DNA from 3 places in the Collimonas sp. GW821-FHT02H07 genome. Region 2 is predicted to be linked to each of the others. Evidence: predicted binding sites of a transcription regulator. Region 2 holds the regulator's gene; each other region holds the start of a gene.
What was found. The regulator HrcA, encoded in region 2, represses chaperone genes, less so after heat shock. The targets are predictions, from matches to a motif close to TTAGCACTCNNNNNNNNNGAGTGCTAA.
Positions count from the first base shown of each region.

Region 1: a site for HrcA is predicted at 993-1,019, ahead of rpoH (RNA polymerase sigma factor RpoH). Genes of this name have one in related genera too.
Region 3: a site for HrcA is predicted at 1,096-1,122, ahead of groES (co-chaperone GroES). Genes of this name have one in related genera too.

Region 1 is NZ_JBWKVC010000007.1:227,473-229,740, forward strand. Features, by position in the region: gene rpoH (RNA polymerase sigma factor RpoH) at 23-922, opposite strand; gene AC07V8_RS13485 (GTPase) at 1,178-1,552, opposite strand; gene AC07V8_RS13490 (response regulator) at 1,549-2,268, opposite strand, start outside.
Region 2 is NZ_JBWKVC010000008.1:159,989-162,256, reverse strand. Features, by position in the region: gene AC07V8_RS14450 (HAD family hydrolase) at 1-178, shown strand, start outside; gene hrcA (heat-inducible transcriptional repressor HrcA) at 245-1,267, shown strand; gene AC07V8_RS14440 (TfoX/Sxy family protein) at 1,284-1,655, shown strand; gene fur (ferric iron uptake transcriptional regulator) at 1,674-2,099, opposite strand; gene AC07V8_RS14430 (outer membrane protein assembly factor BamE) at 2,174-2,268, shown strand, end outside.
Region 3 is NZ_JBWKVC010000004.1:10,123-12,390, forward strand. Features, by position in the region: gene groL (chaperonin GroEL) at 1-581, opposite strand, end outside; gene groES (co-chaperone GroES) at 682-975, opposite strand; partial or broken gene AC07V8_RS08010 (di-heme oxidoredictase family protein) at 1,251-2,268, opposite strand, start outside.

The sequences.
Region 1 (2,268 bases), on a different contig from region 2:
TTTATAGGGAAAAGATCGATGATCAGGCAAATGCGGCCAGCGAACCTTTCATTTTCTTCAAGGCAACCGCTTCAATCTGTCGTATGCGTTCCGCTGAGACGCCGAATTCGTCGGCCAGCTCATGCAAGGTGGCGCCGGATCCGTCGTCGTTGGCCAGCCAGCGGGCTTCAACGATGCGCCGTGAGCGTTCATCCAGCTTGCCCAGGGCAGATTCGAGGCCTTCCGATTGCAGGCGGTCGTAGCGCTGGGCTTCCAGCACCTTGGTCGGTTCCTGCGATTCCGACGACAGATAGGCGATCGGTGCAAATTTGTCATCGTCGTCATCGGTCGGCGCATCCAGCGCGATATCGCGGCCGGTCAGGCGCGTTTCCATCTCGATCACTTCTTCGCGCTTGACGTTGAGGGTCTTGGCCAGGGCGTCGACCTGCGACGGCGTCATCGCGTCCAGGCCTTCCTTGTGGCTGCGCAGATTGAAAAACAGCTTACGCTGCGCCTTGGTGGTGGCTACTTTCACCAGGCGCCAGTTTTTCAGGATGTATTCATGCATTTCCGCCTTGATCCAGTGCATGGCATACGACACCAGCCGTACGCCCTGGTCCGGGTCGAAGCGCTTGACTGCTTTCATCAGGCCGATATTGCCTTCCTGGATCAGGTCGGCGTGCGGCAGGCCATACCCGAGGTAGCCGCGGGCGATCGAGACGACCAGGCGCAAATGTGAAAGCACCAGCTTTTGTGCGGCGCCAAGGTCGTTTTTGTCGCGCAGTTGTTGTGCCAGGGAAATTTCTTCATCATGTGTCAACATCGGCAGGCGGTTCACGGCCGAGATATACGCGTCAATATTCCCCAGCGTGCCGGAAAAGCCGAGCGCCAGGGCGTTGCTCTCGGTAGGCATTAATGCGGTGCTGACTGATGGATTCTTCATTCTTTCTCCTTGCTGTCCGGCCAGCTCAGGCTGCCGGTTGATCAACGATCAGACGTATGACGGGAATATATTAGCACTCTCTAATTCAGAGTGCTAATAGGATTTGTTAGTGAATGTACATAGCGTGCTGCTATTGGAATTATTCTTATGATTGTCATACGCAACAACTTAGAGGGGGAAAGCCGAGGAAAGTTGCGTACCGGCGGCAGGAAAATGCTGCATAGCCGCAGGACAATTCCTGCGGCTGGCAATGGTTCAGGCTACAAGGTCAGGGGTCAGGGAGAGGTAAGCGTCGTAGGGCGGCTGGCTCAGGAAATCGTGGATCTGCTGCAAATGCGTATCGTCGGCAATGCTGATGAACAGCCGCGCCGGGGCTTTGCGCAGCAGCCGGTTCAGGGTAACCCGCAGCGTCAGATTGCCAATGCAGCAAAAGCAGCCGGGAGCAATGCGTTTGATTTCCAGTTCAGGCGGCAGCTCGGCGGTCGCCAGCTTGCCGTCGGCGAGGCCTTCCAGAATCAGTGCGGTAGCTTGATGGGCGCCATTGCGCGCCAGTTCTTGCTGCAGTGCAGACCAGATCGCGGCTTCGCGCGCGCTCGCCGTTCTGCCGCTGACTAGCGTTGTGAGGGTCATCCGCCCTTTTTCGACAGCTTTCCCGGATCGACGCCGAGTTGCTTCAGTTTCCGGTACAGATGGGTCCGCTCCAGTCCGGTTTTTTCGGCCACTCTGGTCATGCTGCCGCTTTCGCGGATCAGATGGTATTCGAAATAAGCGCGCTCGAAAGCATCGCGCGCTTCACGCAAGGGCAGGCCGAACGATGTCGAGAACAGGTTTTCCGAGGCTGCGGCCACCGACGGCATGGCTGCGGCGTGTCCGCTGTCGGATGATATGGGGTTGTTAAAGGCGCCCGCGGCGGCGACCACGTCGCCCAATTCGCTGGTTGCGGCGACCGGCTGCGGATAGAGGGTTGGCGCGCGGGCGGTCTTCGGTCCTTGCGACAAGCCCTGCTGGACCGCTTTCAGCAGTTTTTGCAAGGCAATCGGTTTTTCCAGGAAATTCAGGGCGCCGATGCGCGTCGCTTCTACCGCGGTGTCGATGGTGGCGTGGCCGGACATCATGATGACCGGCATGGTCAGCAAGCCGTCGCGCTGCCATTCCTTGAGCAGCGTCACGCCGTCGGTGTCCGGCATCCAGATGTCGAGCAGCACCAGATCGGGCACGCCGCCCTGACGAAACTCGCGAGCCTGTTGTGCATTTTCCGCGGCGGTTACTACATGCCCCTCGTCACCTAAAATTTCCGAGAGCAATTCCCGAATTCCCATTTCGTCGTCAACGACTAGGATGTTAGC
Region 2 (2,268 bases):
CCTGTACGTCGGCGACGACCCCATGCTGGACGTGGTCGGCGCCCAGCAGGCCGGCTTGCAGGCGGTGTGGATCAATCGCTTTGAGCGCGCGCTGCCGGACGGCGTCCAGCCGCAAGCCAGCTGCACCAGCCTGGATGAACTGGAGGCATGGCTCGAACAAACGCGATTTGCTGGCTAAAACAGTGTATAAGTGCAGTCATAAGGCGCTGGCATGCAAGCACAGCGCTCGCTAAAATAGACCCATATGCAACTAGATAATCGCGCTCAAACCCTGCTCAAGGCCCTGGTCGAACGGTATATTGCCGACGGCCAGCCGGTCGGCTCGCGCGCCCTGTCCAAGATCTCGGGACTGGAGCTGTCGCCGGCGACCATCCGCAACATCATGGCCGACCTCGAGGAAATGGGCTTCGTCGCCAGTCCCCATACTTCTGCCGGACGGGTGCCGACGCCGCGCGGCTACCGCATGTTCGTCGATACCCTGCTGACGGTCGAGGCCATCGACGAGACCGCGCTCGAATCGAAAATGCAAAACAGCCTGCAGCCCAGCTCGCAGCAGAAAATCATCACCAATGCAGCGCAAGTGTTGTCATCCTTATCGCATTTTGCCGGCGTCGTGCTGAGTCCGCGACGCGAATCGATTTTCCAGCAGATCGAATTCCTGCGGCTGTCGGAAAAACGCATCCTGCTGGTGATCGTCAGCCCCAGCGGCGACGTCCAGAACCGCTTGCTGCTGACCGATGTCGACTACAGTCCGGCGAAACTGGTGCAGGCAGCCAACTATATCAACCAGCATTACGGCGGCCTCAGCCTGGACGACGTCCGCCTGCGCCTGCAAGGCGAATTGCGCAAGCTGCGCGACGACATGACCTGGCTGATGCAGGCCGCGGTGGAAGCCGGCAGCGATGCCATGACCGACAACAGCGACGAAGTGGTGATTTCCGGCGAACGCAATCTGCTCAGCGTGACCGACCTGTCGTCCAACATGGATTCCTTGCGCAAGCTGTTCGACATGTTCGAGCAAAAAACCGGCCTGATGCAGTTGCTCGATATTTCCGGCAAGGCCACCGGCGTGCAGATCTTCATCGGCGGCGAATCGCAGCTGGTGCCGATGGATGAGATGAGCGTGGTGACGGCGCCGTATGAAGTCAACGGCAAGATCGTCGGCACGCTGGGCGTGATCGGGCCGACGCGGATGGCTTATGAACGGGTGATCCCGATCGTGAATATCACCGCCAAGCTGCTGTCGAACGCCCTGAGCCACAGCTGACCCCAAGCGCCGCCGCATGTCGCGCAACGACGCCATCATCGACTATATCCGCGAGCTGCTGGAGCCGTTTGGCGCGATCAGCGCGCGCCGCATGTTCGGCGGTTACGGCATCTATCACGACAGCGTGATGATCGGCCTGGTCGCCGACGGCACCTTGTTTCTCAAGACCGATGAACAGACCCGGCCGCAGTTTGCCGCCGCCGGTTGCCGGCCTTTCGTTACCGAGAGCAAGGGGAAGGCGATTGAGATGAGCTACTGGTCGGCGCCGGAAGACGCCATGGATTCGGCCGACGCCATGACGCCGTGGGCGCGGCTGGCTTATGCGGCGGCAGTGCGCAAGGCTAACGCCAAGCCGGCGCCTAAGGCAGCCAAGACACGTACGCGCTGAGCGGCAGCAAACAAGGGATCAGGCCTTTTTCTTGCGGCAGTCGCGGCAATGGCCGTACAGGGCCAGCGCATGGTCGGCGATTTCAAAGCCATGTTCCTTGGCGACGATTTTCTGGCGCTTTTCAATTTCTTCGTCGTAAAACTCTTCGACCAGGCCGCAATCCAGGCAGACCAGATGGTCGTGGTGCGAGCCTTCGTTGAGTTCGAACACGGCCTTGCCGGTTTCAAAGTGGTTGCGTTGCAACAGGCCTGCTTGCTCAAATTGCGTCAGTACGCGGTACACAGTTGCCAGGCCGACATCAAGATTTTCGCTGAGCAAGATCTTGTAGACGTCTTCAGCGCTCAGGTGCCGCACTTCGCTGTTCTGGAAGATTTCCAGGATTTTCAGGCGTGGCAATGTGGCTTTGAGGCCGCTGGCTTTTAGTTCGGATGGATTGTTCGGCATGTTTTGGTCACAAATGGATGATCTGCTTTATCATATAGCGTTTTAGCACAGTTGCTCAATCAATTGAGATCCTTATGCGAATGTTGCTCTCCCCTGTCCGTACCTCCGCTTTGACCGCTAGCTTTGTCCTGATGGCCGCACTGGCCGGCTGCGCCTCGAAAAATCCCTT
Region 3 (2,268 bases), on a different contig from region 2:
TGCATGCCTTCGACGATGTCCAGTTCGTTTTCCAGCGACTTGCCATCTTCAACTGTGATCACGCCTTCTTTGCCGACTTTGTCCATTGCCTTGGCAATGATTTCACCGATGTCGGTGTCGGAGTTAGCGGAGATCGAACCAACTTGCGCGATTTCCTTGCTGGTTGTAGTCGGCTTCGACAGCGTCTTGATTTCAGCAACGATGGCGACAACAGCTTTGTCGATACCGCGCTTCAGGTCTGTCGGGTTGAAACCGGCGGCAACGTACTTGAAGCCTTCGCGAACGATAGCTTGTGCCAGCACGGTAGCGGTAGTGGTGCCGTCGCCAGCGTTGTCGGAAGTCTTGGAAGCAACTTCTTTCACGAGCTGCGCGCCCATGTTTTCCAGCTTGTCTTTCAGTTCGATTTCTTTAGCGACCGAAACACCGTCTTTAGTCACGGTAGGGGCGCCGAAGCTGCGTTCCAGAACCACGTTACGGCCCTTAGGACCCAGGGTGACCTTGACTGCGTTAGCCAGGATGTTGACGCCGTTGACGATCTTGGCGCGTGCTTCATCGCCGAAAATTACTTGTTTTGCTGCCATGTTTTATTCTCCTGAATACGTTGAATTCGATTGTGTCGTGTACGGATCTGATCGGAAGCGCCAGGCGCCGGCCAATCAGAGAATCCCGGACTGACCGGAATTACTTGCCTTCGACTACGGCAAACAGGTCTTCTTCGCGCATTACCAGCAGCTCATTGCCGTCGATCTTGACAGCCTGGCCCGAGTATTTGCCGAACAGAACGCGATCGCCAACCTTGACTGCCAGCGCACGGACGTTGCCGTTTTCCAGAATCTTGCCGTTACCGACGGCCAGCACTTCACCTTGATCCGGCTTTTCAGCAGCCGCTTCAGGCAACACGATACCGGATGCGGTCTTGGTTTCCTGGTCGAGACGCTTGACGATAACGCGATCGTGCAAAGGACGAAGATTCATATGTGACTCCTTAAGATTCAACAGGTTATTTGTATTTGCAGCAACATCGCAGCAAAGCACCACTGTTCTGCTTTGCTATATATATGCGCCGCACAGTGACTAGTGAGTTCGGGGAGATTGTTAGCACTCTCTCCTAACGAGTGCTAAGTATAGGGACGCTCTGTCCATTTTTCAAGCCCGCATCCCAGTTTGCCTTTATCTTGAATTGCATAATTCGCAATTATCGATATTCGTTTGTTGCTTAATGATCATGATTGGGATCGAAGGAAGCTCTTTTATTTCTGAAAGGAGTGCGCGCAGCTATTGGCGCTGGTGGGAAGGCCGTCGAATGGCATGGCCGGCACATTCTCCACTGCGTGGCAGGCGGTGCAGCGTATGCCCTGGAAGACCTTGGCGCCGCTGCTGACCTGTACCGGATCGACACGGTGTTCATCCAATGGCGCTACGCCCTTGGGGAAGCCGCTGGCCAGACTGCGCTGGGCCGGCACGCCCACCAGCGAAAGATAGTGGGAGATCGCTTGCAGATCGGACTCAGAGATGCCCTTTTGCACGCCGACGGACGCGCAGCCGGCAGGGTCAGTGTTGCAGGCGCGGTTGGGGTAGACCGGCGAGGTCACGGCCATGTCCAGCAGCAGCGCCGAAGCGGCCTGCTGGCGCAGCGTCGCCTTGGATGCCTTCCAGCCGAAGCGGCCCAGGCGCACGGCGCCCGTCTCGGGATCGAAGACGAAGTTAGGCAAGCCCTTGACGCCATCCTCATCCGGTGTGGCGCGAGCGCGCGCCAGGATGTCCGCTTCCGGCACGGCTTCCAGCAAGCCGGTGCCAATCATCGGCTGGGCGGCGCGCAGGGAGACGGCGTCCGGCACCGGCCCCTCGAAGGCAAGCGTCGGCTTGCGCAACTCGACTGCCGCGCCGTCGGCCAGCTTCACTGAACGGCTCTCGAAGCCGCCGACGCTGACGCCGTTGCCCCAGTTCTGCGAAGTTCCGCTTGCCGATGCGCCATTCATCTGCACGGCGGTGCCGTACTGCGGATGCGGCAGCTGCTGCCCGCTGGCGTCGATCATCGCAACCCGCACCGACATGCTGTCCAGCCGCTGGTTCAATGCGCCTGGCGCGATGCTGCGGCCGTTGTTGACGTGACAGGCGATACAGGCCGACTGATTAAAGCGTTGCCCCTGCAGCCCGACAGCCGGCGCATAGCGGTCATTGCCCGGCTCGTTGTGATCGCCGGTCGTGAAGTTGGTATGCACCAGCCGCCGGCCTTCGACGAAGCGCTGCATGTTCTGCATGCCGACA